One region of the Paenibacillus aurantius genome, then DNA from elsewhere that is predicted to be linked to it. Evidence: riboswitches for the same ligand, from Rfam matches in the RefSeq annotation. Region 1 holds a riboswitch; the other holds the start of a gene.
The links. Region 1 has a riboswitch for cobalamin ahead of MJA45_RS21820 (ABC transporter substrate-binding protein). Riboswitches for the same ligand answer to the same signal wherever they lie in the genome.
Positions count from the first base shown of each region.

Region 1 (15,759 bases):
GCTGATTTCGGCCATGCTCAAGATCCACCAATATACGGTAATGTGCGCACCTGTCATGGGCCAGATCGCGGCTCTGGAGGCTCTTAAGAACGGCATGGAAGAGAAGGACCGGATGATGGAGTCTTACAATCAGCGCCGCCGCCTGGTCGTGAAGGGCTTCCGGGAGATCGGACTGGATTGTCATGAGCCTCAAGGCGCATTTTATGCGTTCCCCTCCATCACGTCGACCGGGATGACTTCGGAGGAATTTGCCCAGGGGCTGCTGACCGAAGGCAAGGTGGCCGCCGTCCCCGGAAACGTATTCGGGCTGGGCGGAGAGGGCTTTATCCGGTGCTCCTACGCTACCTCGGTAGCCCAGCTGAATGAGGCGCTGGACCGGATCGGCAAATTCGTTTTGGCCCGGAAGGGTTGATAGCGCAAGGGACTTTTCTATCAATCTAGCAAAAAAAAGATTTCTTTTTATGTAAAATAATGTTATTGTATTATTAAGGTACTGTAAGGTTTACCCATTAGTCATTTTTTTACCTTTTAACTGAGGGAGGGATGGACGTGGCACTGGGGCACTTCGCTTTAGCTTCAACAGGCAAAAAGCTTATGCTTCGCGAGAAGGAATCGGGCAAGCGGTGGAAGTATCAGACGGCCAAGAACACCAGCCCTGCCGGCGGTTCCCTGGAAGAGGAAATCCGAATGCTGCGCATGCGGATGGAGCAGCTCTTCATCAAAGAACAGTCGTTAACGTCCCCCCCGGTTATCGAAGCCAGCTCCCTGCTGGACCTCAAAATAAACGAATATATGCTAATGATCAAGGGCCGCTGATGCGGCCCTTTTTTTCGGAGCGGTCATATTAGGAGGGAACTCGAAAAAAGCTGTCGGAATCGGGTGAATGGTCACGAAGGTTTCACTTCACTTTCGACCGATTTTTTTGCTATAGTGGAACAGACAAGAGAGCGAGAAAGGAACGGTTGGAGAGATGAAATGGAAGTGGCTGCTGTCCCTCGTCGTGCTGGTGGTTTTAGCGGGCTGCGGCGGAGGGCCCAAGAAGGATGTGTCGATCTTTATCCTGCCGTCGACCGGTCTGCCTCAGAATATAACCGAGAAGATGGAGACGGATCTGCAAGCGAAGGTGGGCGAAAGTCCTACCGTGGCTGTACACAGCTCGCCTATCTATAATGATGAGAAGCTGCTCGTGGAGATAGCGGCGGGCGATCACAGCCTTGTGATTCTGCCGAAGAAGAATTTTGAGGCCTTCGCCAGGCAGGGAAGCTTCGTGAGCCTGGACGATCTGTTTAAACCGGAGGATTATCCGAGCGGGGTGGTGGAAGCGCCGGTTGGCGACGAGAAGAACCCCAAGATGGAAAAGCATCTCTACGGCATTCCGCTCGGAGAGTCGAAATGGCTGAAGGACAGCGGCTACAAAGGAGAAGAGCTGTATGCCTTCGTGCATCCGCGGGCTCCGCAGATGGACAAGGCTAAGCAGGTTCTCCAAGTCCTTGCCTCCAAATAGGAAAACAGGGGAGCGGACCGGGCTCGGACGAAATTCCTTGTCAACCGCTTGGAATTGCCCTATAATCATGTGAGAGATTGGCAGCTTGATAGAATTGAATAGCCTTCTACCGATAGGTGCCCGCTGGCCGAATTCGTTCGCGCCCGGGTTAAAAGGGAAGCCGGTGCAAGTCCGGCACGGTCCCGCCACTGTAAATTGGGGAGCGCCTCATACGCCACTGTTCGTCCGACGAATGGGAAGGCGAGGCGGTCAGTCAACCCATAAGTCAGGAGACCTGCCTAACGGAAGTAGCTGACGAAATCCTTCGCGGAAAAGGATCCGGCTGATCGGGACGGTACCCCCCTGTGTGTGCCTATCACCCTGTATGCTGTACCCTCTGTCCGTTCTATAGGACAGGGGGTTTTTCGTTTGTGGCGTTCGAGAGGTCAAGCTCCATTCCGAAGCTACCTTAAAAGGAGAGAATGGAATTGGCAAAGACAGCGAAGTGGTTTAAGAGAATGGGAACGGGAGCGTTGGGACTGGTTCTGGCGGCCAGCCTGGCGGCTTGCGGATCAGGCAAGGAAGGAACGGGAGCGGCCACTTCAAGTACCCAGCCGACGGCGCAAAGCTCGGCCTCTCCGGGTGCATCAAGCCCGGCGGCTTCTCCGAAGACCGGCCAGACGGCTTACCCGCTGACGATCAAGGATGCGACCGGAACGGACGTCGTGTTCGAGAAAGCCCCGGAGAGGGTGACGACGCTGGTTCCGAGCGAAACCGAGATCGTATTTGCCATCGGAGCCGGGGATAAAATTGCGGGCGTCGACAAATTCAGCGATTATCCCGCCGAAGCTAAGAGCAAGCCGCAGATCGGCGACATGAACGCCAATCTGGAGGCGCTTCTCGCCACGAAGCCGGATCTCGTGCTCGCCTCAGCCTCCATGAACAAGAAGACGGTCGATCAGCTTCGGGAGCTGAAGATCAAAGTCTTCGCGAGTGATCCCAAGACGGTGGACGAGGTCATGGATAAGATCACGACGGTAGGCAAAATCATGAACATGGCCGACGGCGCCAAGAAGGTAACCGATAAGATGCGCGAGGAGAAGCAGAAGGTAACGGACGCCGTGAAGAACGCTCCGAAGAAGAAGGTTTACATGGAATTCTCTCCGGGCTGGACGGTAGGCAAGGGAGAATTCATGGATGAGCTTGTGTCGCTGGCGGGCGGAGACAACGTGGCCCATGAGCAGGCGGGCTGGAACAAGATCGACCCGGAGAAGATCATCAAATCGAATCCCGAGGTCATTCTGTACGCCAAAGGGGAGTCCGGCATGAGCTCCATTCTGGACGAGATCAAGAAGCGTCCGGGCTTTGAGGCGATCGATGCCATGAAGAACAACAAAGTCTATGCCATTGATTCGAACAAAGTGGCCCGCGTGGGCCCCCGGTTGACGGAAGCCCTGACCGACATGGCCAAGGCGATCCACCCGGATCTGGTCAAATAAATGAAACGGAAGCTGATTCTATACGGAGGAGGAGCCCTGCTGCTCCTTCTTTTTTCCATCGTGGTCAGCCTGTCGCTTGGAGCCGGGGCCGTGGCGCTGCCGGACGTCTGGCGGATTCTGCTCCATCATGTTCCCGGTTTGGGCGGGTTCGTAACCCCGGACTGGGCGCCGGCGGAGGAAGTTATCGTATGGAAGGTCCGCTTCTCCCGGGTCGTGCTGGCCATTCTCGTAGGGGCATCTCTCGCTCTCGCGGGAGCGGGCTTTCAAGGAGTGCTCCGCAATCCGCTGGCTGATCCCTACACGCTTGGGGTTGCCTCGGGGGCGTCGGTCGGAGCCGCCTTCCTTATTCTGTTCGGGCTGCAAATGGCTATCGGCGCGTTCACCGTACCGGCGGTTGCTTTCTTAACGGGGATTCTGACCTTGGCCGTGGTCTACCGGCTCGCGAGCCGGGAAGGGAAAGCCCAGACGGAAACCTTGATCCTGGCGGGGGTAGTGGTCCAGTCCTTTCTTGGGGCTTTCGTGTCGTTCATGGTTTCTCTATCCGAGAAGGTCATCAACGAGATTGTGTACTGGTTGATGGGAAGCTTGTCGATGAGGGGCTGGGATTACTCTCTCATTCTGACTCCGTATCTTCTCGTTGGCGCGGTGGTGCTGATCGGCTACGGGCGGTCTCTCAATTTGTTTGCGCTCGGCGAAAGGCAGGCTTCGCACATGGGAGTCCACGTGGAGCGGACGAAGCTGATCGTGCTGTCGGTCTCCACCCTGCTGACGGCGGCGGCCGTCTCCGTCTCCGGTGTCATCGGTTTCGTGGGATTGGTGGTTCCCCATCTCGTACGGCTCGTGGTCGGTCCGGATTACCGGCTGATCCTCCCCATTTCGGTTCTGACGGGCGGCATTTACGTGCTGTGGGCGGATACGATTGCGCGTCTGGCGCTCAGCCCAAAGGAGATTCCCCTTGGCGTGGTAACGGCTTTAATCGGGGCGCCGTTCTTTGCTTACTTACTGAACAAACGCAAGAAAGTGGGGAGGGGCTGAAGGCATGATCCAGGTGGAAGAGGCAAGCAAAGCGTACCAGGGCCAAGTCGTGCTTGACCGCGTAAACCTGCACGTGGAAGCCGGATGCTTCTACGGCATCATCGGCCCGAACGGCAGCGGCAAATCGACGCTTCTCAAGCTCATTTCCGGCGTGGAAAAGGCGGACGGCGGAAGCCTGCGGCTGGATGGCCGCGAACCGGGCGCCTACTCGCGCAAGGAGCTGGCCCGCTGGATGGCCGTGCTGCAGCAGGATGCGCCGGCTCCAGCCGGCTTTACGGTACGGGAGGTCATCGAAATGGGACGCTACCCTTACCAGAACTGGCTTGGCGAGGAGACCCGGGATGCGGCTCCGCTCATCGACCGGATTATGAGCCGGCTCGAGCTGGAGCCGTTCGCCGACCGGCCGGTGGAACATCTGAGCGGCGGGGAAAGGCAGCGGGTCGCGCTCGGCAAAACGATGGCCCAGGAGCCGCGGCTCCTGCTTTTGGATGAGCCGACGACCTTCCTCGACATCGGCCATCAAATCCAGATGATGAATTTCGTCCGCACCTGGCAGCAGGAGTGCGGCCTGACGGTCGTAGCCGTGCTGCACGACCTCAATCTGGCGGCCCAGTACTGCGAGCGGCTGCTCGTTCTTCACGAGGGAAGGATGGCGGGCACCGGATCGCCCGCGGAGATACTGACGGGCGAGCTCGTGGCCCGGGTGTACGGCACGGAGCCGATCGTGCTGCCGCATCCGGTCAGCGGAGTGCCGCAGATCCTGCTTCAGCCTTGAGCAAGCGGCTTGCCTGCCGCCATAACGTATTAGACGAGGAGAGATCAGCATGAAGCAGATAACCGAGACCATCCGCCGCATTAGACCGCTCGATCAAGAAGCGGTAGAAGCGGCGGAGAGGCATCTCGACCGCCTCACGAAGCCCCCGGGCAGCCTGGGCCGGCTCGAGGAGATCGCGAAGCAGGCCGCCGGCATAACCGGGGAGACGATTCCCGATCTTACGCGGAAGGCCGTCCTGGTCATGGCCGGCGATCATGGCGTGTGCGAGGAAGGAATCAGCGCCTTTCCGGCGGAGGTGACGCCGCAGATGGTGATGAACTTCCTGCAGGGAGGCGCTGCCGTGAATGTGCTGGCCCGGCAGGCCGGGGCCGACGTCATCTGCGTCGACATGGGCGTAAACGCCGAGCTGGCCCATCCCGGCCTCGTGTCGCGCAAGGTGCGGTACGGCACCGGCAACATCGCCAAAGGGCCGGCCATGACGCGGCAGGAAGCCGAGGCGGCGGTGCTGGCCGGCATCGCGCTGGTGGAGGAGTTCGCGGCCGAAGGCTGCCGCGTGTTCGCCACCGGCGAGATGGGCATCGGCAACACGACGCCGAGCGCCGCGCTCGCCGTCGCGCTGGCCGGGCTCGACGCCGAGGAGGCGGTCGGCCGCGGCACCGGCATCGACGAGGCCCGCCGGCTCCACAAGGTCGGCGTCGTGCGCCGGGCCATCGAGGCGAATGCGCCGGATGCGCTTGACCCGCTCGGCGTGCTGGCGAAGCTCGGCGGCCTGGAGATCGCGGGCCTCGCCGGCGTCATTCTCGGCGCTGCCGCGTGCCGCTGCCTCGTCGTCATCGACGGCTTCATCTCAACCGCCGCCGCGCTCGTCGCCGTTCGCCTTGCCCCGGAAAGCGCCGGGTTTCTCGTCGCTTCCCATCTATCGCAGGAGAAGGGGCATGCAGCGCTGCTCGAAGCGCTTCGCTTGAAGCCGGTCATCCAGCTTGACATGAGGCTTGGAGAAGGAACCGGCGCGGTGCTTGCGTTTCATTTTATCGATGCGGCGCTTAACGTGATGAAGGAAATGGCTACGTTTGAGAGCGCGGGAGTTTCCCGCGGGTAGACCGGGAGGGAACGGAATGCGGATCATGATAACCGGAGGAGCAAGGAGCGGCAAAAGCTCCTTCGCGGAGCAATATGCCGCCGCCCTGGGACAGGAGGGGGTGTACGTCGCCACCTCCCAGCTGTACGACGAGGAGATGAGGGAGCGGGCGGCCCTGCACCGGGAGCAGCGGGAAGCCTCCGGCTTCCGCTGGACCACAGTGGAGGAGCCTTACGATTTGGCCGGTGTGTTGAGCCGCTGGAGCCGTCCCGAGGCGGAGCCGCTTGCCACGTCAGCAGACGGCCATGCTCCGGCGAACCCGCCAAGCCGCCCGATGAGCCCGATTAGCCAGCCCGGCGGGCCCGATGAGGATCGCGCCAGCCGGCCCCCCGTTATTCTGGTGGACTGCCTGACCCTCTGGCTGTCCAACCAGATGCTTAAGGCGGGCGCCCCGGAGCCGGGCTGGGAGGACGCGGTCCGCCAGGAAACGGAGGGGCTGCTGGACGCCCTCTCCGCCTGCCGGGGGACGGTCCTCCTCGTGACCAACGAAGTCGGCGGCGGAATCGTCCCGGTCTACCCGCTCGGCCGGCGATTCCGGGATGAAGCGGGAAGGCTGAACCGGCAGGTGGCCGAGCGGTGCGACCAGGTGTTCCTGGTCACCGCGGGCATTCCGGTGGAGCTGAAGAGCCTTGCTTTCCGGCTCCCCGGTCCGGATGGGCCTACCGCCCGGTGAAGCCCCGGTCCTTCGGGCAGCTGACAAGCTGAACGGTGCCAACCAGGCGGTTCAAGTGCTTATCCGGTAACCGTACAACACTCACGGATAAAGCACCAGAGAGGAAGGAAGCGGAAAGTGCTGTTCTACACGTGGCAGGAAACGTTGGCGATGCTTATAGCCGCCATCTTGCTTGATCTGGTGATCGGGGACCCCCGCCGGCCGGTCCATCCGGTCATCCGCATCGGCGGCTTGATCCGGCGGCTGGAGGCCAGGCTGTATCCTTTGCCGCTGGCTGAGGAAAACGGCCCGGGCCATCATGGGCTTCCCGCTTCATCATCCGCCCCTATGCCCCAGGCCGTTCTAAGAAGGCGCGGGGTGCTGCTGACGCTGGTGACCTTGGCGGTATCTTTTCTGATTATGCTGGCGCTGCTGGCGGTCAGCCGCTGGGTGCACCCTTGGCTCGGGTATGCGGTGAATACCTGGTTCATCTCCACCACCATCGCCATCAAAGGCTTGAAGGACGCCGCCCTGCAGGTATACCGCCCGCTTACGGAAGGCAACCTGCCGGAAGCCCGCCGCTACACCGGCTACATTGTCGGCCGGGATACGGCCGGGCTGGAGGAGCCGGAGCTTACCCGCGCGGCGGTGGAGACGGTGGCGGAGAATACGGTGGACGCCGTGGTCTCCCCGCTTTTTTACGCCCTGCTGGGAGGGGCCCCCTTGGCCATGCTGTACCGGGCGGCCAATACGCTGGATTCGATGGTAGGCTACCGGAACGAGCGGTATGCCTACTTCGGCTGGGCCTCGGCCCGTCTGGACGACGGGCTGAACTGGCTACCGGCCCGCCTCACGGGGCTGCTGCTCATAGCGGCGGCGGCCTTATCGCCCGGTCTTTCCGGCCGGAGGGCGTTCCGCTCCATGATGGCCTTTGCTCACAAGCACCCGAGCCCGAACAGCGGCATCCCGGAATCGGCTGCCGCTGGAGCGATGGGCATCGAGCTCGGGGGACGCAACGTCTATGGAGGAACGGTGAGCGAACGGGCGCGGATGGGCTGGCCGCTGCGGCCTCTTCAGGCCGGAGATATCCAAACGACGGTGGGTCTTCTTTATAAGGCAAGCCTGGGACTAGGAGGAATCATGCTGTGCGTGCTCATACTGTTCGGGAGCAGTTGACCGGGGGCGTCCGGTCGTTGGCCGCCGCCTTCCAGTTTCTGACCCGCTTTCCGGTTCCTTATTCCTTCGAGTATACGGAACGGATCTTCCGGGGCAGCACCGTGTTCTACCCGATGGCCGGAGCGGCCATCGGGTTCGTGCTGTATGCGGGCGGCCTCTGGCTGCCGTCCGTCCTGCCGGGCCTTCCGGCCGCCGCGCTTCTGCTGGCCCTATGGGTGGCGCTCACGGGAGCGCTCCACCTCGACGGGCTGATGGACACGGCCGACGGCGTGCTGAGCGGCCGGCCCCGGGAGCAGATGCTGGACATTATGAAAGACAGCCGCGTAGGAGCGATGGGCGTCCTGGTCTGTGTGATCGCCATGCTCCTTAAATTTGCCCTGCTGGACAGCCTGCTCGGGCAGTGGGCAGCCGGCGGGAGCTTTCTGCTCTTTATTCCCGTTTGGAGCCGCTGGTTCATGACGGCCGCCATAGCCGGCTGGCCGTATGCCCGCCCGGGCCCCGGACTCGGCGCTTATTTTCGGGGAGTGGGGCCCCGGCATGCCGCCGGAGGCTGGCTCCTGGCCGGCTTCCTAACGGTCTCCGCCGCCCTTCTAACCGGCTCGTCCTGGACGGGAGCCGTCGGGCTCTTCGGCACCTTCACGATCGGGACGGCCGCCGCCGGCTGGGCGGGGGCCGCGTACTTGAACCGGAAGCTGGGCGGCCTCACGGGGGACACGTACGGAGCTTTAAATGAAGGAATCGAGCTGATCGGGCTCTTGGCTGTCATCATTTGGCTTAAGATCGGTTAAATAAGAGAGGAGGACATCTTATGCTGGAGCGCTACGGACATGGAGGAGATCTCCTTACCGCGGAGGAAACGTTCGGACGGGAGGCGGATACGTTTTTGGATTTCAGCTCGAATATGAATCCATTTGGCCCCCCCGAAGCGGTGAAAGTCTGCTGCTCCCGGTTTGCGGAGCAAATTCACCGCTACCCGGACCCGGCGGTCCGCAGGCTGAGGCGAAAGCTCTCGGACCTGCACCGCATTCCGGAGGAAAGCCTGCTGGTCGGCAATGGGGCGGCCGAGCTGATCGAGCTCGCCGTCCGTGTCCTCCAGCCGGAAAGGACGGCGCTTGCCCGGCCCTCCTTCTCGGAATATGAGGAGGCGGTAGAGAAAGCGGGGGGGCGCCTCCTCGAGCTCCCCCTGCGGGCGGATCGGGGATTCGTTCTGAGCCGTGAGGAAGCGGAGGCGGCCTTGCCTCATGCCGACGTTTTTTTCTTCGGGCATCCCAACAACCCGACAGGCCGTCTGCTCGATCCGGGCGTCATCCGGAGCTTACTGGACGGGGGCGCCACGGTCATCCTGGATGAAGCCTTTATCGATTTTCATCCGCGGCAGGAGGAGCTGACCTGGATCCGGGAAGCGGCGGAGTCCCGGAACCTCCTCGTCATCCGTTCGATGACGAAATTTTATGCCATTCCGGGCATCCGGCTCGGCTATATCGCTGCCCATCCGGATCGGATAACCGCCATGAAGCGCCTGCAGGTGCAGTGGAGCGTCAACGGGCTCGCCCAGGACATCGGAGAGGCGGTGCTTGAGGACCGGGAGTACGCCAGCAGAACCCTCGCCTGGCTGGCCGAGGAGCGCCCGCGGTTTATCCGCCGGCTGGAGGAAACCGGCCTCTCGGTCATCCCGAGCGATACCAATTTTGTGCTCTTTTCCCTCGGGCGGGGGCCGGGATGGCCGGACATTAAAGAGCTGCAAGGCCGTTTAGGGAAGGAAGGGATTCTCATCCGGGATGCCTCGCTGTTCCCAGGGCTGGACCGTTCTTACGGCCGTCTGGCCGTGAGGCGCAAGGAAGACAATGACCGGCTGGCCGACGCGCTGCAGCGCTGTCTATTACACTGACTATCCGGAAAGGAGATAGGCTTATGGCCCAACAACCGTACCACCCGGATTTGGCTCCGGCACCGGCCCGGACGCTCATGCTGCAAGGAACCGCCTCCGATGTGGGCAAAAGCCTCCTGACCGCCGCCCTGTGCCGCATCTTCATGCAGGACGGGCGGCGGGTGGCGCCTTTTAAATCGCAGAACATGTCCCTTAACTCTTATGTGACCCCGGACGGGAAGGAAATCGGACGCGCCCAGGGGATGCAGGCCGATGCGTGCCGCATTCCGGCGACGACGAACATGAATCCCATCCTCCTGAAGCCGAGCCGGGATATGGAAGCGCAGGTGGTCGTGCACGGCAAGCCGTTTCGCACCCTCGATGCCCGGACCTACCGCGAAAGCTATCTTCCGAAGGCGGAGCAAATCGTCAAGGAAGCCCTGCATCAGCTGAGAAGCGAATACGAGCTGGTTGTGCTCGAAGGGGCGGGCAGCCCGGCGGAGGTAAACCTGAAAGACCGCGATATCGTGAACATGCGGCTCGCCGGCTGGGCGGATGCTCCCGTACTGCTGGTCGCGGATATCGACCGGGGCGGGGTGTTCGCCTCCCTGGTCGGGACGATGGAGATTCTAACTCCCGAAGAAAGGGACCGGGTGGCGGGCTTCATCATCAACAAATTCCGCGGAGACGTTTCTCTTCTTCAGCCGGGCCTAGACTGGCTCGAGGAACGGACGGGCAAACCTGTGCTCGGCGTCATCCCTTTTCTTCCCAACCTGGCCCTGGAAGACGAAGATTCCGCTTCCCTTGACGCGATCCGAAGCCGCGGACGCAGCGGCCGGAAGGGAGACCCGGCCTTGGAGCTTGCCGTGATCCGGCTGCCGAGAATTTCGAACTTCACGGACTTCGACCCGCTCTGGGAGGAAGAGGACGTCCAGGTCCGATACATAAGCCGGGCAGAGGAATTCGGTTCGCCGGATGCCGTTCTGCTGCCCGGCAGCAAGAATACGGCCGAGGACCTCCGGTTTCTGAGGGAATCGGGTCTTGAGGAAGAGCTGCGCCGCTATGTGGCCGACGGGGGACGGCTCACCGGCCTATGCGGCGGATACCAGATGATGGGCACACGGCTGGTCGATACCGACTTCGTCGAATCGGAACACCGGGAAACCGAGGGACTCGGCTATTTTCCGATGGAGACCCATTTTGCCCTGGAGAAGAGAACCGAACGGGTCGTGGGCTTCGCCGAATGCTGGGACAGCGAGGCGGCTCTTCCAGTGGAAGGCTACGAGATTCATATGGGGGTTTCCCGGTTTATGGAAGCGGTGGAGCATCCTTTTATGATCCGCAACGAGCGCAACGGGGTGCTGCAGGATGATTTCTACCCCGAGGGGGCGATAACGCCTGACGGCAAGCTGTGGGGAACCTACATCCACGGCATTCTGCACAATGACGAATTCCGCCGCTGCTGGCTGAACGGCATCCGGGAGGAGAAGGGCTGGGTGCGCCGGGAGGGCACGCTGTTCTTCCGGCACCGCCGCGAATCGGCCTTCGACCGTCTGGCGGACCATGTCCGCGCGCACTTGGATATGCAAAGAATCTATGAGATGATAGGAACGACGAAACCAGAGGCAAGGAGAATGCCCTTATGAAAATCTATACGAGAACCGGAGACGCCGGTCAGACGGGAGTCATCGGCGGCCGCGTGGATAAAGACGATGCCCGGGTCGAGGCTTACGGTACCGTGGACGAGCTTAACTGCTTTGTGGGTCAGGCCATGAGCTTCCTGAACGGAGAAAGAGATAAGGACCTGCTCGCGGATCTGCTTCAGGTGCAGCACGAGCTGTTTGACTGCGGGCATGACCTGGCCATTCACAAGCCGGGCATCCGCGAGTTCAAGGTGACGGCGGACATGGCCGTCAACCTGGAGACGTGGATTGACAAGTACGACGCGGAAACCCCCGACTTGACGCGGTTCATTCTACCGGGAGGAAGCGCCGCCTCCGCCGCTCTGCATGTGTGCCGGACGGTATGCCGCCGTGCCGAGCGCCGGGTCGTGACGCTGGCCCGGTCCCAGGAGATCAACGAAGAGGTGCGCAAGTACTTAAATCGTTTGTCCGATCTGTTCTTCACCGTCGCCCGAACCGCCAATCACCGGGAAGGGATCCCGGATGTGGAGTACGTGCGCAGTGCCGAGGTATTCCGCAACCGCAAATGAGCTACTACGATCCGCTGGTTTATGTGGTCCCTCCCGAAGAGGAGGGAATGCTTCTGAAGACGATTCTCCAGAATCGTCTTCAGGTTTCCCGCAAGCTGCTTTCCCGTCTCAAGCTGACGGAGGAGGGCATAACGGTCAACGGCCGCCGGGAGTACATCAGCATCAAGGTCCGGGCCGGCGACCGGGTGGAGGTAAGGATGGCGCAGGAGGAGTCCGACGATATTCTTCCCGAGAAGCTTCCGCTCGCCATTCTCCACGAGGATGCCCATGTTCTCGTCGTCAACAAGCCGGCGGGGATGATCGTGCATCCTACCCACGGGCATTACACGGGAACGCTCGCTAATGCCGTCGTCCACCATTGGAAAGAGTTGGGGGAAACCGTCCGGTTTCGTCCCGTCCACCGGCTCGATCAGGAGACGTCGGGCGTACTCTGCATTGCCAAAAATCCGTACGTCCATCAGAACATCTCCGAGCAGATGAAGGCCAACCAGGTCAAAAAAGAATACCTCGCCCTCGTCTACGGCCTTATGAAAAAGGACGAGGGGACGGTGGACGCGCCGATTGACCGGAATCCGGAAGCCCCTCACATCCGCATCGTAACGCCGGCCGGCTACCGGGCGGTCACCCATTACCGGACGGAGCGGAGGTATGCGGGGGCTTCCTTGGTCCGTTTGTGGCTGGAGACCGGCCGGACGCATCAGATCCGCGTGCACATGAAGCATATCGGGCACGCGCTGCTCGGTGACAAAATGTATCTTCCGGGACCGGCCCTGGACAAGAGGGACCGTCGGGGAGCTTGCTCGGGCGAAGCCGCGGGGGGCGAGGCGTCCCAAGCGGGGCTCTCGGAAGCCTTCCCGGCACAGCGGGCCGGCTTGGCCGTCCCGGCAAGCCTGCCGGAGCTGCCTCTGGCGCGGCAGGCGCTGCACGCCGCCAAGCTGGGCTTCTATCACCCGGGCACCCGCCAATGGGTGGAATATGAAGCGCCCCTGCCCGAAGACATGACGGAAACGATCCGCCTCTTGGAGCGGCAAACATAGAATTAGGGGGAAGAAATCACCATGGGGCTGACCTTGTATGGATATGCCAAATGCGGCACGTGCCGCGAGGCCAAAAAGGAGCTGGAAGCGAAGGGGTACGACGTTCATTTCCACGATATCGTGGAAAGCCCGCCTCCGGTTGAAGAAATCCGCCGGCTGGTGGAGACGAGCGGCCTTCCGCTCTCGAAGTTTTTCAATGTTTCCGGCGAGGTTTACCGGGAATGGAAGCTGAAGGACCGGCTTCCCGGGATGAACGAGGAGGAGAAGCTGGAGCTCCTCGCCTCGAACGGCAAGCTGATCAAGCGCCCGATCGTTACGGACGGCAAGCGGGTGACCGTCGGCTTCAAGAAGCCCGACTTCGGGCAAGCCTGGGCCCCATGAAGCCTTCCGGCGCAGCCGGCCGCAAGGGCCCTTGGTGGATCGTGGGCGCCGCAGGCGCCTTCTTTCTGACGAAGCTTAAAGCGCTGTTCCCTCTTCTTAAGATGGGATCCGTCGGCGGAGCCGTTCTTACGATGCTCGTCTCCGTCTGGGCCTACGCCCTGGTCGCCCCGCTGGAGCTTGCGGTCGGGGTCGTAATTCTCGTGCTCGTTCACGAGATGGGGCATGTGGCGGCAGCCCGGATCAAGAAGCTGCCTACGTCGGCGCCTATTTTCATCCCTCTCGTAGGCGCGATCGTGAACATGAAGCGCCATCCCCGGGACGCGGCGACCGAGGCGTATATCGCCCTTGGGGGACCACTCCTCGGGTCCGCCGGTGCCGCCTTGGTTTTCCTGCTTGGGGAGAAGACGGGAAGTCCTCTGCTTCTGGCGGTGGCCTACATCGGCTTTCTGTTTAACCTGGTTAACCTGCTTCCCGTTTTTCCACTGGACGGAGGCAAAATTACAGGCGCTCTCAGCCGAAAGCTGTGGCCGGCGGGCCTGCTGCTCAGCCTGCTGCTGATCGTGCTTTTCCGCTGGTACTGGTTTCTAGCCCCTTGGGGATGGCTGGCCTGGGACTGGTACAGCAAGTGGCGGGCTTCTAAAGGGAACAGGCCGATCCGTTCCACTTGGGCGACCTTTGAGGTGCCGGTTCCCGAAGGAGCTTCATTCGCGCCGGGAAGCGAGGAGGGGGCTTCCGGACGTCCGCTGAACTACACGACCTATTCCGAGCTGGACGGCAAGCAGAAGGTGTACCTGCAGTGGGCGGAGGTCGGCTTGAAAGGACGGATGGCTCTTCCCGGACAGGGGCTGATCGCCGGCGTTCAAATTGTCCGAATGGACCGGCTCCGGAAATTCACCGGCTTGTATCGGGTTATCCGCTGCCGGGTGGATTATACGGAATACGAGAACGATGAGTATTACACCATTCCGGCCCGTTCCCGGCGGGGGATCTCGATCCTCTACGCCCTGTTGGTCCTATGTCTGGCTTTGCTGGTCTATACCTCTTCGCGGCAAGGGCTGTCCGGGTAGAGTTCCATAAATGAACATTCTTATCAACACGGGGGAAGCAAACATGAAGATTCAAGCATCGTCCCGCCTTCAACGCATGGGATCGGCCATTTTTTCCGAGGTGGCCGAGTGGAAGGAGGAGGCGCGCCGGAGGGGAAAGGACCTCATCGATCTGGGCATCGGAAGCCCGGATCGTCCGCCCTCTCCCGTGATTCTGGAGGCTATAAGCCGGGCCGTCGCCAACCCCTCCCATTACGCCTATCCATCCTCGGAAGGAACCCCTGCTTTTCGCGGGGCGGTAGCCCGCTGGTACAAGCACCGGTTCGGCGTGGAGCTTGATCCGGACCGTGAGGTGCTCGCCTTGATGGGCTCCCAGGATGGGCTGGCCCATCTGGCGCTCGCTCTCACCGATCCGGGGGACCTCGCGCTCGTTCCCGATCCCGGCTATCCGATCTACGCCGCCGGGCTGGTGCTCGCCGGGGTAGAGGCCTATCCGATGCCTCTTACTGCCGGCAACGGCTTCCTGCCCGATCTGACGGCCATCCCGGAAGACATCGCCAAGCGGGCGAAGTTCATGCTGTTGAACTTTCCCAGCAACCCGATGGCGTCCACCGCCGATGAAGGCTTCCTCCGGGAAGCCGTCGAATTTGCGAAGCAGCACGACCTGCTGCTGGTGCATGATTTTGCCTATTCGGAAATGGCGTTTGACGGCTACCGTCCGGTCAGCATTCTGCAGATTCCGGGAGCGAAGGAAACGGCCGTGGAGTTTCACTCCTTGTCGAAGAGCTTTAACATGGCCGGCTGCCGGATTGCCTTTCTGGTCGGCCATGAAGAAGCGGTGGGGGCGCTGCGCACCTTGAAGGCCAACATCGACTACGGGGTTTTCCTCGCCGTCCAGGAAGCCGGAACAGCAGCTCTGGAGGAGGACATCCGGAACCCGAACTCAACGGGCGACCTGTATGAGAGGCGCAGGGATGTCTTCCTGGGAGCGCTGGAGCGGTTCGGCTGGAACGTTCCCAAACCGAAAGCCACAATGTTTCTATGGGCGCCCATTCCGCAGGGGTGGACGTCTCGACAAATTTCCCGGGAAATTTTGCTAGAAACGGGAGTCGTGGTTATACCTGGTGACGCCTTCGGACGTCAGGGGGAAGGGTATGTGCGTATCGCGCTGGTCCAGGAGGAGGACCGCCTGGTGGAAGCGGCGGAACGGATCGGACGCTTCCTGAAGCAAGCGGGTGTACGCTGAAGGAACCGCCCAAGAGAATGGCCAAAAGGACTTCGGAAGCCGACACGGGTAAGTGTCGGAGCCGGAGTCCTTTTTTTATTGATCTATGCCGCCTCCAAGAGACTAAGTGGGCCGTGCTTTCAGGGAGTGCTCCTCCGCTTGCCGCCGGAACTGCATCAAGGTCACGCCCATCCGCTTCTTGAATACATAGTGCAGGTAATTGGGGCTCGAGA
Region 1 covers NZ_CP130318.1:4,807,606-4,823,364, reverse strand. Annotated here, with positions in the region: gene MJA45_RS21835 (aminotransferase class I/II-fold pyridoxal phosphate-dependent enzyme) at 1-412, shown strand, start outside; gene MJA45_RS21830 (aspartyl-phosphate phosphatase Spo0E family protein) at 550-816, shown strand; gene MJA45_RS21825 (hypothetical protein) at 971-1,504, shown strand; cobalamin riboswitch at 1,602-1,800, shown strand; gene MJA45_RS21820 (ABC transporter substrate-binding protein) at 1,972-2,982, shown strand; gene MJA45_RS21815 (FecCD family ABC transporter permease) at 2,983-4,017, shown strand; gene MJA45_RS21810 (ABC transporter ATP-binding protein) at 4,022-4,792, shown strand; gene cobT (nicotinate-nucleotide--dimethylbenzimidazole phosphoribosyltransferase) at 4,842-5,891, shown strand; gene MJA45_RS21800 (bifunctional adenosylcobinamide kinase/adenosylcobinamide-phosphate guanylyltransferase) at 5,908-6,603, shown strand; gene cbiB (adenosylcobinamide-phosphate synthase CbiB) at 6,721-7,758, shown strand; gene cobS (adenosylcobinamide-GDP ribazoletransferase) at 7,728-8,546, shown strand; gene cobD (threonine-phosphate decarboxylase CobD) at 8,567-9,646, shown strand; gene MJA45_RS21780 (cobyric acid synthase) at 9,670-11,271, shown strand; gene MJA45_RS21775 (cob(I)yrinic acid a,c-diamide adenosyltransferase) at 11,268-11,837, shown strand; gene MJA45_RS21770 (RluA family pseudouridine synthase) at 11,834-12,874, shown strand; gene MJA45_RS21765 (arsenate reductase family protein) at 12,896-13,255, shown strand; gene MJA45_RS21760 (site-2 protease family protein) at 13,252-14,322, shown strand; gene MJA45_RS21755 (aminotransferase class I/II-fold pyridoxal phosphate-dependent enzyme) at 14,366-15,547, shown strand; gene MJA45_RS21750 (helix-turn-helix domain-containing protein) at 15,650-15,759, opposite strand, start outside.

Region 2 (15,759 bases), 760 kb from region 1:
CCATATAGCGCTGTTCGATAATCGCGATGGTCCTCACGACATAGTCGTTCCCCGATTTGGGCGGCTCCTGGGGATTCATCCGATCGATGAGACGTCCGATCCGCGCATGGAGAAAGTTTTTGAGCTCCTGCCTGTCGCTGCAGTCCTGCCAGAACAAGAATGGAAGATCCTCCATATCCTCCAGGTCGTATCCTTCCTTAAGCAGCTCATTCATGAGGGCTCCCATCAAGACCATCATGGTTTCCTGCATTTTAGCCGGGGGGAATTTGCCATTATCGATATACTGGGTAAAAAACAGCTCCAAAGTCTCTTCTGCGCCGCTGCGGTCCCCCTTTAATACATGGCGGACGAGAAGATGCTGCAGGGAGACCGGAAATACGGGATGCTTGCGGCTTGCTTCCACCTCGCTGTCAAACAGGACTTCGGCTTTATAATACAGGGCCCGATAATTCAAAAGCCGTCGTGTCGCGGTGTAAGATTGGGAAATTCCGCTTACCTTATCCAGCAAACGGCTGAACGCGAAACGTACAGTTATGCCCATCTGCTCTTCGAGCATTATGTTAATACGCTGGCATTCGGCCCGGAGCCGGCCGTTCAAATCCTTCTCATCCGTTTCGGTCCCCACATTAAGAATAAAGGCGTACCGTCCGTCTTCCACCCAGGTCCCAATCGTATAATACAATCCGGCGAAGGCCGTCTCAATAATGCTGAACAAAAGGAGATTAAGCGATTCCGGCTCCTCATTCGGTTTCAAGTCGCCGGGTTCGTAGGAAGCGACGCCGATCATGTAGCGTTCCTCGGGAAATTCGATACCGTGTGTTTTGAGCATCTGGGGGATGGAGGAGTCCGAGCCCGCATAGCCGTTCAGCAGATCATAGACCAGCTTGCGCCTTAGCAGGGGTGACATCTGCTCCATGGTCGTGTAAATCCGGCTGTTCTCCGTCAGCAGACGCCTTACCCCCTCCCCGAACAGTGCGGATTCGTCGTAAATCCTGCTTGGGGACGATGGCATAAAGTGCGAGCCGTACTGCTTGAAGATGCGGCGCCAAGGGGAATAGACGATAAAGGAGAACAAAAAAGCGAAACCAAACCCGATCAGCAATAGGATCAGGTCCGTCAGCATAAGGGACTTCCGTTTGGCGGCAAATTCCGACCTATAGGACAGATCAGGTAAGGTTTTCACGAGAAGCCAGGAATCGTTGATGCTGCGGTAAGCGGTAAAGTGCCGCTCGCCGTTCAGCGTGACGAAATCGCTCATCTTGTGATAACGCTTCCAATTCGTCAGATGCCAGTCGCCATGCTCCCCCGAAAAATCGCCCTCTTTCAAAAAAACCCGGCCGGTGTTCGTGTCTATCAGAAAATACGAGCCGGAGTCGGACTTATTGACGCTGCGAAGGGCCTTTTCGAACCGGTTCAGGTCAATATTGATAATCATACGTCCAAGCTTTACCTGACCGGCTAGCGGAAGCTCCTGCTGGAACGTGATGACGGAACTCTCTTCTTTCGTCCGGTTCCCGAAATTATCGAAAGCAAGATTCCGGATCTGATAAGAGCCACTGGGCTGATTCTGTTGGATGATGCTCCTATCGAAAAAATCCTGTAACGCATACAGCCCCTCATCCGTCGTTATCACTTTGCCGCTTACCCCAAAGTACACATATAGGGATTGTATGAATCCGCCTATCGAAGCTTGGTCCCTCATCGCCGTCTGCAGCTTCAAATAGTCGTACATGTTGGCCTTATCGGTGCGCAGCAAAAGATTGTCCAAACTGCTGGAGAAGGTCAGCTGCCACGACAGCCTCTCGATCGGTTTCATTAAAGCATCCAGCTGATCGGTCAGCCGGTCCGTTTCCATACTTAGTGAGCTGGAATAGCGGGACTGCAGCTCTTGAGAGAAGGTGAACAAATAAATGGAACTGATCGTGAGCATGGGGATACAAACCGTAAGGAAGAAAAAGAGCAGCGTTTTTCGAAACCAGAGCATCCTCCATATCTTTGGAATGTCCATTTCCCACCACCTTACTGCTTTCTTGAAGCTAGAGTATAGCATACTTGAATCGGTTTTTGGTAAAATATACAAATTCTTATCATAAGGATCAATCGCGGTATTCGCTTGGCGAGATGCCGTAATGCCGCTTAAACGCCCTTGAAAAAGCAAACAGCTCCGGGTATCCCGTAGAAAGAGCCACTTCGGTAACGGACAATTTCGTCGTTTTTAGCAGCTGCACCCCCATTTCCATACGCAGATGCCGCAAATATTGGGCGGGAGACAATCCGGTCCGTTCCTTGAAGGCTGTTGAAAAGTAAGAGCGTTGAATGCCGGCCATTTGGGCCAGCTGCTCCACAGATAAGGGTTCGGTAAAATGCTGTTCCATATATTCCATTGACCGGGAAACCCAATCATGGCGCGAGGAGGAGCAGGCCGGTTCAAAAGATTTGGTGGAGGTAAGCTTGTCCAGCAGCAGAAACAGCAGACTTTGGAGCATAAACGAATAGGCTTCGCTCTTAGAGATCTGGGCGAGCAGCTGTTTAAGTACCGCCCTGATCTCGGGCACGACAACGCCCTTCAAGTAAGTCTTGTTTCGTTTCAAGCCAAGAGCCTCTAGAATTTGAGGCACCTGGGGTCCATTTATAGCCAGCCAATTGAGCTGCAGGGCACGGTCGCCGGAGACGGAGCTGTATCTATAGGTTTTTTCGGGAAAAAGACAAAAGAGGTCCCCGCCCTCCAGTTCAACCTCCTCTTCCTCGCCTGGTTTCAGCTTCAACTTTCCTTCCAATATAAAATGAAGACTATAGCACTCAATCCTTTTCGGTCCGATCCGGTAATGGGGCTTCGCCTGGTTCCGGCCCGCTCTCACGATCCAACAGCCGCCTGCCTGCTGCAGGGAGGATGGCTCCATGAACCACATATTCGCATACTCAAACTGGTATTCCCGCATCCTCATCCGCCTTTCCACCCAACATTATGCCAAACCAACACTTCGTTATTCCCACCAGTTCCCTCAGTCTTTATCATTAGTTCTAAGGCACGCCGACGCGCGCTGGCAACCTGAATATATTTCTTCGCTTTCCAAGCTCGAATTCCTATCCATGAAGAAGCAAAGGAGTACATAAAGATGAAGAAAAACGACAGGGAACAGCCAAATGTGATTGTCTTTTTTACAGACCAGCAGCGATGGGACACGACGGGCGTACATGGAAACCCGCTCGGCTTAACCCCAACCTTTGACCGGATGGCGCGGGAAGGAACGCATTTGTACCATACCTTTACTTGTCAGCCGGTTTGCGGCCCGGCCCGTTCCTGTCTTCAGACCGGGATGTACGCCACGACAACCGGCTGCTTTAAAAATGCCATTCCTCTGCCGAGAGAAAGACGAACACTGGCTCATTATTTTAAACAAGCCGGATACGCGACCGGATATATCGGAAAATGGCACCTTTCGGAGAAAGAACCCGTGCCTGCCGAAGACCGGGGCGGTTATGAGTATTGGCTGGCGGCCAATCTTCTCGAGTTTTCTTCGGACGCCTACAGCACCGTGTTATATGACAACGACGGCAAGGAAGTGAAGCTGCCCGGCTACCGGGTCGATGCCCAGACGGACGCGGCCATTCGTTATATCGATCGTAACCAAACCCATCCGTTCTTCCTGTTCCTGTCCTATTTGGAACCGCATCACCAGAACCATACGGACAACTACCCGGCTCCGGACGGCTATGAGGAGATGTACACCGACCGGTGGACCCCGCCGGATCTGAAAGCGCTGGGCGGCACCGCACCTCAGCACCTCGGCGGTTATTACGGAATGGTAAAGCGGCTGGACGAAGCGCTCGGACGGCTGATGGATGCGCTGAAAAGCTTGGATTTGACCCGAAAAACTATCGTTTTGTTCACATCGGATCATGGATGCCACTTTAAAACACGCAACGGGGAATACAAACGAAGTGCGCATGAGAGCTCGATCCGGATTCCTGCGGCGATTTATGGCCCGGGTTTTATGCAGGGAGGCCAGGTCCGGCAGCTGGTCAGCCTGCTGGACATCCCCCCCACGCTGCTTGACGCGGCCGGCATTCCCGTCCCTTCCGACATGCAGGGCCGTTCGGTTCTTCCTTTGGTAAGAAGAGAACCGGTCGAATGGCCGGAGGAGGTGCTGGTGCAGATCAGCGAATCCCAGGTGGGAAGAGCCATTCGAACCGGCCGCTGGAAATACGGTGTAACCGCTCCCGATCTCGACGGCTGGTCCGAATCGCATGCGGAGAGCTATGTGGAAGAACTGCTGTATGACTTACAGGCCGACCCTTATGAGTTAACCAATCTTGCCGGATGGGATTCCTACCGGAGCGTGGCCGATGAACTCCAGAGGAAGCTCATCTCCCGCATGGCCGAGGCCGGCGAGCCTGTACCTGAAATTGTCCCTGCACAGTCCAGGCCGGCTGGGAAACGGAGGGTTTCGATCGAAGAGCTGCGCCTAAAGCTGTGAAGTGTGACAGCTCCCCTATAAAAAAATCGCCCGACTCCGCTAATTTTTCCGATTGGCGGCGCAGGCGATTTTTTTTTGACAAGAGTACCGGCGGGAAGTGGATTTCCATTCCAACTTACGAGCGGGGCACTGGCGAAGAAGACGGAACCGCGCCGAGCTTTCGGGAGATGACGGCGGCGGCCGCCATAACGTTTGCCGCGATCTCGGGAACCTTCTCGTCGGTATAACGGTGCATCGGACCGGAAATGCTGATCGCTCCGTTGATATGTCCATGCAGCCCGAAGATGGGAGCCGCAAGACAACGCGCGCCTTCCACAATCTCCTGATCATCCATGGCGAAGCCCCTTTTGCGGATTAAGGCAAGCTCCTCGCAGAGCCGCTCCGGGGTTGTAATGGTATTGTCCGTATAACGCTCTAGTCCATAGTCCCGGATTAACACATCGACTGCCGACTCGCTCATATGCGACGCAATCGCCTTGCCCATCGCCGTCGCATGGAACGGGGACCTGGAGCCGACGGAATCCGTCATTCGCAAAGCATGCATGCTTTCGATAATTTCAAGATACAGAATCGCGCCTTCCGTCAAAACACCTAAATTGATCGTATCGCCATACAAGTCCGAGAGCTTCTTCATTTCGGGAAAGGCGGCCGTCCGAATATTGCTTTGCTCGAGCAAATTTTTGGTCAGAATCAGCTGTTTATAGCCCAGGCAATATTTGCCGTCCACATCGCTGCGGCTTATAAATCCGCGATTTTCCAGCGTGAGAACAATGCGGTAAGTCGACGATTTCGGCTGCTGCAAAAGCTCGGTCAGTTCAATCAAGCTGAGTGAGCCTCTTTCAGAGAGCAGCTCCATCAAATCGAGCGCTTTATCAATCGATTGGATCGTATATCGTTCCTGCCTCTCGTCTGTTTCCTTCATTATGCTAATCCTCCGTCGGTTTTGAGCCCAATATAACATCCTGGGTAAAGATCCGGCAAGCTGAAGCAGAGAATAATCGCCTAGTGCCGGCCGGGCAACCGGTCATGGAAGCGGTGTCGGTTTTCCCTGTGTGTTATTCCTTAGCGGGTCCGTCGCAGGCGGCTTTGTAGATGGCGTAAATGTCGTCCCGCCCCAGCGGCATCGGGCTTCGTGCAAGGAGCCGCGTCTGCTTGCAGGCGTCATCCGCAAGCCCTGCAAGATCTCGTTCCGCAATGTTCCAGGCCTCCAGCCTCTCCGGTAAACCGATGTCCTTAATCAGGTTGTGCAGCTGTGCGACGAATGGCTCCGGTGCTTCCGCGTCGGGCTGGAACACGGAGCCAGGGTCGAGCGCGTGCCGTAGATCGGTCATCCGTCCTCTGCAGGACGAAGCGATATGCCGCATCACATAAGGCAACAGCACCGCATTGGCTTCGCCATGCGGAAGGTGAAACTGTCCGCCGAGCGGATAAGCAAGCGCATGTACCCCCGCCACCCCCGCGTTGAAAAAAGCTAGTCCCGCCATAAAGCTGGCCTGACTCATCTCCTCCCGAGCCGGGAGGTACGCTCCGTCTTGAACCGCCCGCCGCAGGGACCGGCCGATCAGCCGCACGGCATGCAGAGCCAGCGCATCCGTCGCAGGTGTGGCGCTCACAGACAAATAGGCCTCGACCGCATGCGTCAGCGCGTCCATTCCCGTGGCGGCGGTTACCCGCGGTGGAACCGTCAAAGTGAGCTCCGGATCGACGATCGCCGCATCGGCCAGCAAATAATCGTGCACCACGACGTCCTTTGTATGGTCAAGCGACAATACCGCAATGTTCGTCACCTCCGAGCCGGTACCGGACGTTGTCGGAATCAGTACCTTGGGAAGTCCCTTATGGGCGATTCGGCGGCTTGCCGACAAATTCAGATAGTCGGCCGCCTTGCCAACGTTTCCGGAGAGTACGGCAGCCAGCTTAGCCAGATCAAGGGCGCTGCCTCCCCCCAAGCCGACGACGAAATCGTACTTTCCGCTGCGCGTATGCTCGATCAAGCGCTCGCCAAGCTCCAGGGACGGCTCCGGCGTAACGTCCGCGAACACGTCAACGCTGCATGCCGGCCCCTCCACTTGAGCGGCGATGCGTGATGCCGTCCCCAGCTTGACGAGAATCGGATCGGCGATCAGCAGAACGCGTTTGGCGCCGTGTTTGTTCACTTCATCACTTAACCGGCATACGGCTCCGCAGCCGATGTAACATAACGGCGCGAACGTTAGCTTGGAATGGGTTCCCATGATGGTTTCCTTACCTCCTCGGATTACCGTTTCACTTCTATGACGGCACCGGCGCCACCCCGGCCGACTTCTCCCCTTGTTCCGCCCGGACGCCTACCGCTGCGACCCATTCGATCCCCGGGTGCGGATGATAAGAGAAGACGTGACTTTGGGGCACCTTTTTTTTGTGTTACGTAATGCGGCAGCCGGACCTTCTACCTTAAAACTGCATATTGAACATTCGCCGATCGTTCGTTATAATGTTTCGCATAACGGCACATATGTTTCACATATTAACACGGATCGTGCTTTTGTCAATGATGCCGTTACAAGAAACACCTTTCAGGAAACGAGACTTCTTTAGTCGAAAGGCGGTGACGAAGAATAAGCCTTTACGGAAGTCGATCCTTGCCTCTTCCTACAGCATGAACTCCTCTTAGGAATCCGCATGTTCTCCCCCTCTCCAGTCTTACTTCCGGATTGTCGGTACCGCCGTATCTCTTTGCCCGATACCCTGGCTGATTCGTAACTTTTTGACCTCGCGAGATCCATCCTTTTGCAAGAGTAGCTTGCCAAATTCCATTAACGGGAAGGATGAATGGATTGAACAGGAACCGAATGGGGAGTTGCCGCTCCACCCGCCTGATCTGGTCGCTTTGCTTCGTGCTCGCGCTATCCGTTATAGCCGGTCCGGCCGCGAGCGCCGCTCCCGACACGCTGAGCATTTCGTACGGAGCCGAATTTGCAGTCGAGGACGGCGGAACGGCGACCCGGCATTTGCCCTTTTTGTCATACGTGAATAATAAAGCGATCGTCACCTTCAGCCAGCATCCGGATTCCGTCCTGTACCCCACGACCGACGGCATGCGCATCTCGTCCGACGGAGGAGCGACATGGCCGACGTATAAGCAAAATACGGACTTTTACCTGACGAGCATTATCCGCCTTAACAACGGCGATCTGATGGGAACAAGCTATGTGACGCAGCGGGTCGACGCGCGCAACTCCACCATGTTCTACTGGATTTCCTCGGACAGCGGAACGACGTGGACGAAGCTTACCGGCAACGTGAATTTCCCGCAGGATCAGGCTGTCAATTCGGCGAACTGGGGAGGCTTCCTGTTTCATCGCAGCATCCTGGTCATGCCTGACGGGTCCCTGCAGGGCACGATGTACGGGAAGTACACCACCGACTCGAAATATCGAGTGCTTTGGGTCAAATCTACTGACGGCGGGGCCAACTGGAGCGTCGTATCTACGGTTGCGTACAGCACGACCGTCGGTAACGAAGGCTTCTGCGAGCCGGTCGCCATTCGCGCCGCAGACAACTCCCTCCTAGTCGTCATGAGAACCGGCGGGACATCCGGCGGCGTAAGCTATCCGCTCTACCAGACGCGTTCCACGAACGACGGCCTGACCTGGAGCACGCCGGTTCCGCTGCCGGGCGTCGACAGTGCCGATGCCTACAGCGTCGATCCGGACTTAACGATGATGACCAACGGTACGCTCGTCCTCAGCTTCGGCCGGCCGACAACCAAAATGCTGTTCTCGCTGGACGGCAGCGGACAAATGTGGGGAGCTGTGCAGACCGGTACGTTCGGCTCCACCGCGTCCAATTACACGGGTGTCCGCGAAGTGTCAGCGAATAAGCTCCTGCTCATAAGCGACAACTCCACACGGACCAAAATCATAGGAAAGTATATCGACGTCGTCCGCTCCGCGATCCCGATGAACGGCTTCGAGAGCGATACGGCCGGCAGCGCGCCGATCGGCTTTACCGTTGTCGGCGGCAATGCGACCGTCGTCGGCAGTCCGGTATACGCCGGCTCGAAAGCGCTCCGCATCAACGACACGTCGAGCTCGGTTCTGACGAATGTCGTGAAGACCTCGACCGCCAAATCGTTCAAAACGTTCGAGGCGATGATCCGCCCCGTCTCCTCCACGAACGGCAATATCATCAGCTTGAATAGCGGAGCCAACGACAACGCCCATAGCGTGTTTCATGTCTGCATCACGGCGGACGGCAGCGTCAACTGGTATAACGGCAGTGCCTGGACGAATGTTGCCCCGGCGGGGTCTGTCACCTTAGGTGCTTGGAACAAAATCAAGATCGAAGCCGTCTCGACATCACGGGCGAACCTGTATATCAACGACGTCTACAAAGGGCGTATGGGCAAATGGAACTCCTTTGCGACCATCGACCGCGTCCGCTTCATGAGCGGATCGACGACGGGAACCGGGGACGATTACTACGTCGACAACCTGTATTGGGACTAATCCCTCGCGTCCCCAACGAACCGGCCGCCCGTCTTGCGGTCGGTTTTCTTTTGTGCAAGAGGTGAGTAGTAGAGGTGGTCAAAGCAGCGTTAGGTGTAATCTTAAAATCGGAAGGTATCATCCGTGATCGGAGTGACCTTGGCCACCGCGTAAGTCGAACCTTTCTGCGAGAAGAAATCATAGGTCGAGCCTTCGTTCCGGATCCCGTTCATAACGATCGGATTGACCTCCTCCTCCGGGAACATAACCTCGAAGCCGATATTCATCAGCGCTTTATTCGCATTGTAGCGGACATAGCTTTTGACATCGGGGGTTAGACCTGTCTCAGCATAAAGATCATGGGTGTATTTCATCTCGTTGTGGTACAGATCCAGCAAAAACTCATACCCCCATACGGTCAATTTCTCCTTCTGCTCCTGTGTGAAAGGCTTGAAGCGCTGCTGTGCAAAATACCCGATCGCCACTCCATGGATGGATTCGTCGCGTAAAATGAGAGAAATGACCTCCGCGCTGTTGCGGAGCACCCCTTGACCGCCCAAGTAGAGCGGGTAGAAGAAGCCCGAGTAGAACAGAAACGATTCCAGCATGACCGAAGCGAACATCGCCTTCCATAGCGAGACCGGGTCGTCTTCTTCAATCGCTAAATAGATGTCGCTGATTCGCTTGGCTTTGTACTGCAAGTACTCGTTGCGCTGGACCCAGTCGAACACCGTATCGATCTCGCCATTCGTGCACAAGGTAGTAAAAATGTAAGAGTACGATTTGGCATGGATCGCTTCGAACGAAGCGAACACGGTGTATAACGCTTTTTCTTGCAAATCGGGCGCATACCGCGCGATCTCGTTCATGCCGATATTCGTCTGAATCGTATCAAGCAGCGTCAGACCGCCGAATACTTTCTTATACGTGTCCTGATGGGGAAAGTCCTTCCACTGCTTGATATCTTTACTGACTGCCACTTCTTCGGGGAACCAGATTTGCTTCCATTGTTGGTCCCAGAATACTTTGGTGAGCTCCAGCGGATTGCGGTTCCAGTTAACCGCTTCGAACGGCTTTAGATCGAACATGCTACACACTCCTCCATGGTCTGCAAGCGCTGGCGTACGTAATACACCGTCTTGATTCCCCTCATCCAGGCGTAAATGTACAGCCGGGCGAGGTTCTCCGTCGTCCACTGGTCGGTTACATACAAGGTCATCGAGATCCCTTGGTCGATGTGCTTCTGGGCGGCCGCGTAGAGATCAATCATTCGAAACTGGTCGATCTCGTAGGCCTCCTTGTACAGCGATAGATTGTCATTATTCAAGAACGGCATCGGATAGATGGTGCGGCTGTCGGCGTAATCGCGAATCTCGACTTTCTCCGTGCAAGGGGCGATGGAAGCTGTACTGTTGCGGATATAGGAGATGCTCCCCGTAGGGGCAATGGCCAACCGGTAGGAGTTAAACAAGCCGTACGTCATGACTTGTTCCTTCAAGGTTATCCACATCTCCCGGCTAATCAGCGGTACATGCCCTAATGCCTTCGTGACTACGTCGGGCAAGGGCTCCTCGGATTTGGTGACATACTTGTCAAAGTAGGTTCCGTTCGCATAATCGCTTTGTTCGTATCCTTGGAACGTCTCCCCTCTATCCCGGGCGATCCGCATCGAGGACTGAAGCGAGAAATAATTGAGTGCCTCCATGAACTTGTCTACGAAGATGATCGACTCCGGCGTTCCATACGCCAGCCCTTGCGACACCAAATGTCCGTGCAAATTCATGACGCCCAGGCCGACGGAGTGCATACAGCGGTTTGCTTTCGCGACGGACGGCACGTTCTGGATGTTGGTCATTGTCGACACGTTGGTCAGCAGCCGCATGGCCGTATCGATCAATTGCTCGAATTGCTCGTCCTTCGTTGCTTTATGGATATCGATGGAGCCTAAGTTGCAGGACACATCCAGCCCATACTCGTTCTCGGTCCCATGATTGTGAATAACCGATGTCTCTTGTACTTGCAGGATCTCCGTACAGAGATTGGACATCTTCACCCGTCCCAAATGGCGGAGCGCATGGTTCTCATTCACATTGTCGTCGAACACCTCGAACGGATAGCCCGACTCGAACTGTGCTTTCTTGACTTCCGTGTACAATTTACGCGCGTTAATCCGTTTGATCTTGCGGATGTTAGGATTATCCAGCAACTCATAATACATGCTGCTGATGCTGATTTCGGACATCCGCTTGCCGTATTCTTTATAGACGTCGTATGGACTGAACAGCACCATGTCTTTATCCCGCTTCATTAGCTCGAAAAAAATGCTGGGAACAATAATCCCGGTCGAAAGCGTAGCCAGACGAATCTTCTCGTCGGCGTTCGGTTTCTTGGAGGAAATGAAATTCTCGATGTCCGCATGGAAAATGTTCAAATAGATCACACCGGAACCATTTCGCTGACCGAGCTGGTTCGAATACGAGAACGAGTTCTCGAGCAGCTTGGCTACCGGCATAACGCCGCTGGCGCGGTTAAGAATGCCCTTGATCGGATCGCCTAGCGGACGCAAGTCGGTGGCATTGACGCCAACTCCGCCTCCCAAGCGGGACAGCTCCAGGCAATAGCCGATATTCTCGGCGATGCTGTTCATGGAATCATCCATGGTCAATTTGAAGCAGCTGACCAACTCCCCGCGAGCCCGTTTGCCGCTGTTTAGAGCAGTAGGCGTGGCCGGTTGATAAGCCGACATCATCGCCTCAACCGCCCGTTCCGCCAGCTTCTCCTCCCCTTGAGCCAAATACAAGGCAATGATTACGATTCGATCCTCGTATTTCTCGAGAATTTCCTCGGCGTCCCGGCTTTTCATCGCATAGCTTTCGTAAAATTTGCTGGCGCTCATGAACGACGGAAAACGAAACTGGTAGGCATAAGCCTTCTCATAAAGCCTTTTAATGAATTCCATCCTGTAGGGCCGGAGGAAATCGGGGTCATAGTATCCTTCCTCCACAAGGTAGCGGATCTTCTCTTCCGTATCGATAAAGTAGCGCAGCTTCACATTCACATGTTCCAGGAAGTAGCGGCGCGTTCCCTCCTTGTCTTTGTCGAGATCGAGCTTTCCCGTTCGATTGTAGTGATTCAGAACTTCGTTATTCAGCTTTAAATACGACTTCATCTAACTCGCTCCTCTCGAAAACAGCGTTCATAATACTGATGGATCGCCTCATAGTCTTCCGGGAAGCCGCGCATCTCGACTTTGCGCACCAAGGGGATCTGCCACTGCTGCGAAATCGCATCGCCGGCCCCCCCGAAGACATGATGGCCAAAATTGCTGTTGCCGCTTACGATGACCCCACGGCAATAAGCTCCATTCGATTCCAGGAATTGCTTAACCTGATGAGGAATCTCCCCTATTCCATCCGTGTAGGTAATGAGCAGGAACGGTTCCTCCAGCGTGACATCCGCCCCGATCTCAGCGGCGGGCAGCCCCAGCCGGCTTACGATATAACGAACATTTCCCGTTCTGCTGGCGTAAGCGATCATCCGTTCTTCCGCTCCATTCGCTTAATCATCTCATTCGGATCCACTAGGAATTGGCCGTCGACTTCCATGGCCGGTACGCTCCTAATGCCAGCCTCAGCAAGCCGCTCCTGTGCCGCCGTGTCGTGGTCGAGGTTTACGATTTCTACCGCAAGGCCGGAGCGCTGTACCTCTGATTTGATCCACAGGCATTTGGGGCAGACCGTTTTCGTATACAGTTTCATTTTTTCTCCTCCCGTCCAATAGGTAAATCGGAAATAAAAAAACACCCTCAGCTCCGAGGGTGTTTCAAACGAAAGTGTGCTAAAGTACGGCAAACTAACAACGCATTAGCGCCGCAAAGCTGCCGGGAAGCCCGTCCTGTTCGTTCCATTCCTCAACCCCCGGAGAAATGCAATCGTCGTTTCAGTCGGGCAGGTCTCCTGGCTTCGCTTCATTCTCCCGTTCCCTTCCCATGCCGAAGCACAGTGGGTCCAACGTTCGTCAGCGTTACAGTTGCGGGGACAGCGCTAGTCTTTCACTAGCTTCCCTATTAAACTACCGTGTAGTACCTAACCGAAACTATTATGAAATTGGAATAAGGAGATTGTAGCACAACGCGGCCCACATTCCAAGATATAGTGAAAAAAAGAGTTTTTCGTTCGTTTCAACTCAATATCTTGATCCCGCGAAAAGGACGCTTTAATCCGTCTTTGACTGGAAACAAAGGCCTAAACGGCTGCGGGTGATAGAGCTATCGTAGCCGTTAACTCGAGTGTCCCGTGGTTCTTACTGCTTTTCTGCTGATATAATCAAAAACATGGGTCTTCGTAATTCATCCTTCATCCCAGGGATGCTTTGCAGCATTTCTTCGGAAGGAATGGGTTCTTTCACCGCTTTAATATGGAACCCGGCGTTAAGTAAGCCATTCAAATAAGTGGATAACGTACGATGATATTTTATCACGTTCTCCGTTAGGAAGGATGTTTCCCGAATCCCCTCCTCCTGGTAATTATCGACCGGCCAGTGCAACCGATTCCCTTGGTTATCATAATACCAATCTTGTTCGGCTCTCGAAGTGAATACGGGATGTTCCACCGAAAAGATAAAGACACCATTAGCTTTCAAATAGTGATAGACCTTGTTGCAAATCAGATCAAAAGACTCCAAATAATGAAAAGCCAATGAGCTGATTACAATGTCAAATTGTCCTTCTGGGAAATGAATGTCTTCAATCGGCTTATGGATATATGAAATGGCTGGATCGTCTGTGCGTTCTCGAGCCTTTTGAAGCATTCTCTCCGAGATGTCTACGCCGACCACTGAGCTGGCCTGCCGCTCCCTTGCATAACGGCAATGCCATCCGAATCCGCACCCCAAATCCAGCACGCTCTTGTTTCTGAAGTCCGGTAATAGGGATTGAAATACAGGCCATTCCCCTGCAGCCTCTAACCCTCTTACGGAACGCGGCATTTTTTCATACGCCGAATAAAAATTCTCGTCATCATACTTGTTTTGTTTCATATCACGGACACCTCCTGGCTCATCTTCCATCCTATATTTTAATAAATCATCAAGAAATTTTTCCAGTTGAAACACTATTATAACCAAAGTCAACCCCATCCTGTTAATGGTTAATTCTAATAAGGATAACGGTTTTGAGAAATACTCATTAGGGATAATCCAGGAGGTGAACTTAGCCATGAGTACCAAAACCAAGCCCGATAAAACCAACCCAAAGAGCAGCCCGTCACGCTCTAACGACCCGGACGATCAAGGAAAGAAGAGCTAGAATTCGAAGCAAAGCCGACATGCCCCATCAACTATTAGGAAAACGTAAGGAAAAAAGGAACTTCAAAATCTATTGAAGTTCCTTTTTAGAAAGCTTTACTCCTTATTTCCCTGATTGTACATCAATGAGCATTCGGACAATATTGTCTTCGATCGAAACGGCTTCCATGCCTGCTTTATTCTCGTAGGTGATACTCGAAAGCAACACGTTCTCATACAGCACCTTCTCGAACCGCTGCATGGCTTCTTTCGTCTTGCTGTCGACATCAAGGAAAAGATTCACCCGCTTCTCGATCGGCAGATCCAGTTTCTTACGGTAGTCCTGAATGGCGCGTATGACCTCACGTACAACTCCTTCCTGCCGCAGTTCCTCTGAAATTACCGTATTCAATGCAACGGTCACTTGGTAACCGGCCGCTGATGCGAACCCTTCTTTTGCCTGTTTTTCTATAAGCAGCTCGTCAAGGGTTAGATGAAAGTCTTCTTCATCCATGATGATGTCGAAATAACCGTTATGGACTATTTGAGTGGTAACGTGAGAGGTTAGCTCCTTCAAATGTTGTTGAAGAGGGGCAACAAATTTACCATACTTTTTACCAGCCGCTTTGAGGTTCAATTTGAGCTTGTACTCGACAAACCCCTTATCATTCTTTTCCATCCGTATTTCTTTAACGTTGATTTCGTCCTTGATGATGGTTTCGAACGGTGCCAGGTTGAATTCTCGGTTTAGCGAGATAACCAATTCGGACAGGGGCTGCCGGGTTTTGATCCCGGTTTCGTTACGAATGCTTCGGGCCAGTTCGACTACGTGCCTCGCCGTTTCCATGTCATTTTCCAATGCTTCGTCTATCGCGGATTCATCCGCCTTGGGGTAATCCGTAAGATGAACGCTTCCCGCGCCATCCAGGTTCAGGTAAATATCTTCAGCAAGGAATGGAGCGTAGGGTGCGATCATCCTTGCAAGGGTCAATAACACTTCACGCAGAGTCTGATAAGCGGATAATTTATCTCCTGACATTTCACTGCCCCAGAAACGATCACGCGAGCGGCGGATGTACCAGTTGCTGAGCTCGTCGATAAAGGCTTCGATTTCTTTAGCCGGGTTCAGGAAATCATTCGCTTCGAGTCCTTTTGTAACTTTTTGAAGCGTACTGTACAGCCGGGACAATATCCAACGATCCAATAGGCTCCTGGCGGCTTGCTTCGGATACTTTTCCGGCTCATATTGATCGATCGCCGCGTACAAGGCATAGAAAGCGTGCACGTTGACCAGCGTATCGACTACTTTCGATTTGGCTTCGGCCACGATTTGTTTCGAGAAACGCTTACTGTTCCATGGCGCGCTATCGGACAGCAAGGCCCAGCGAAACGCATCTGTCCCATACTCCTCGATGATCTCCCAAGGGTCGATTACGTTGCCTTTGCTCTTGGACATCTTTTGTCCGTTTTCATCCAGTACATGCCCGGTTGAGAGGACGGCTTTGTACGGTGCTTTACCGTTATAAAGG
Region 2 covers NZ_CP130318.1:4,042,893-4,058,651, forward strand. Annotated here, with positions in the region: gene MJA45_RS18260 (AraC family transcriptional regulator) at 1-1,984, opposite strand, end outside; gene MJA45_RS18265 (AraC family transcriptional regulator) at 2,097-2,945, opposite strand; gene MJA45_RS18270 (sulfatase family protein) at 3,117-4,478, shown strand; gene MJA45_RS18275 (IclR family transcriptional regulator) at 4,594-5,400, opposite strand; gene MJA45_RS18280 (iron-containing alcohol dehydrogenase) at 5,534-6,712, opposite strand; gene MJA45_RS18285 (sialidase family protein) at 7,310-8,968, shown strand; gene nrdF (class 1b ribonucleoside-diphosphate reductase subunit beta) at 9,070-10,035, opposite strand; gene nrdE (class 1b ribonucleoside-diphosphate reductase subunit alpha) at 10,023-12,116, opposite strand; gene nrdI (class Ib ribonucleoside-diphosphate reductase assembly flavoprotein NrdI) at 12,113-12,484, opposite strand; gene MJA45_RS18305 (glutaredoxin family protein) at 12,481-12,705, opposite strand; cobalamin riboswitch at 12,877-13,051, opposite strand; gene MJA45_RS18310 (class I SAM-dependent methyltransferase) at 13,250-13,984, opposite strand; gene ileS (isoleucine--tRNA ligase) at 14,355-15,759, opposite strand, start outside.
Region 2: another riboswitch for cobalamin. It lies ahead of MJA45_RS18305 (glutaredoxin family protein); the one in region 1 lies ahead of MJA45_RS21820 (ABC transporter substrate-binding protein).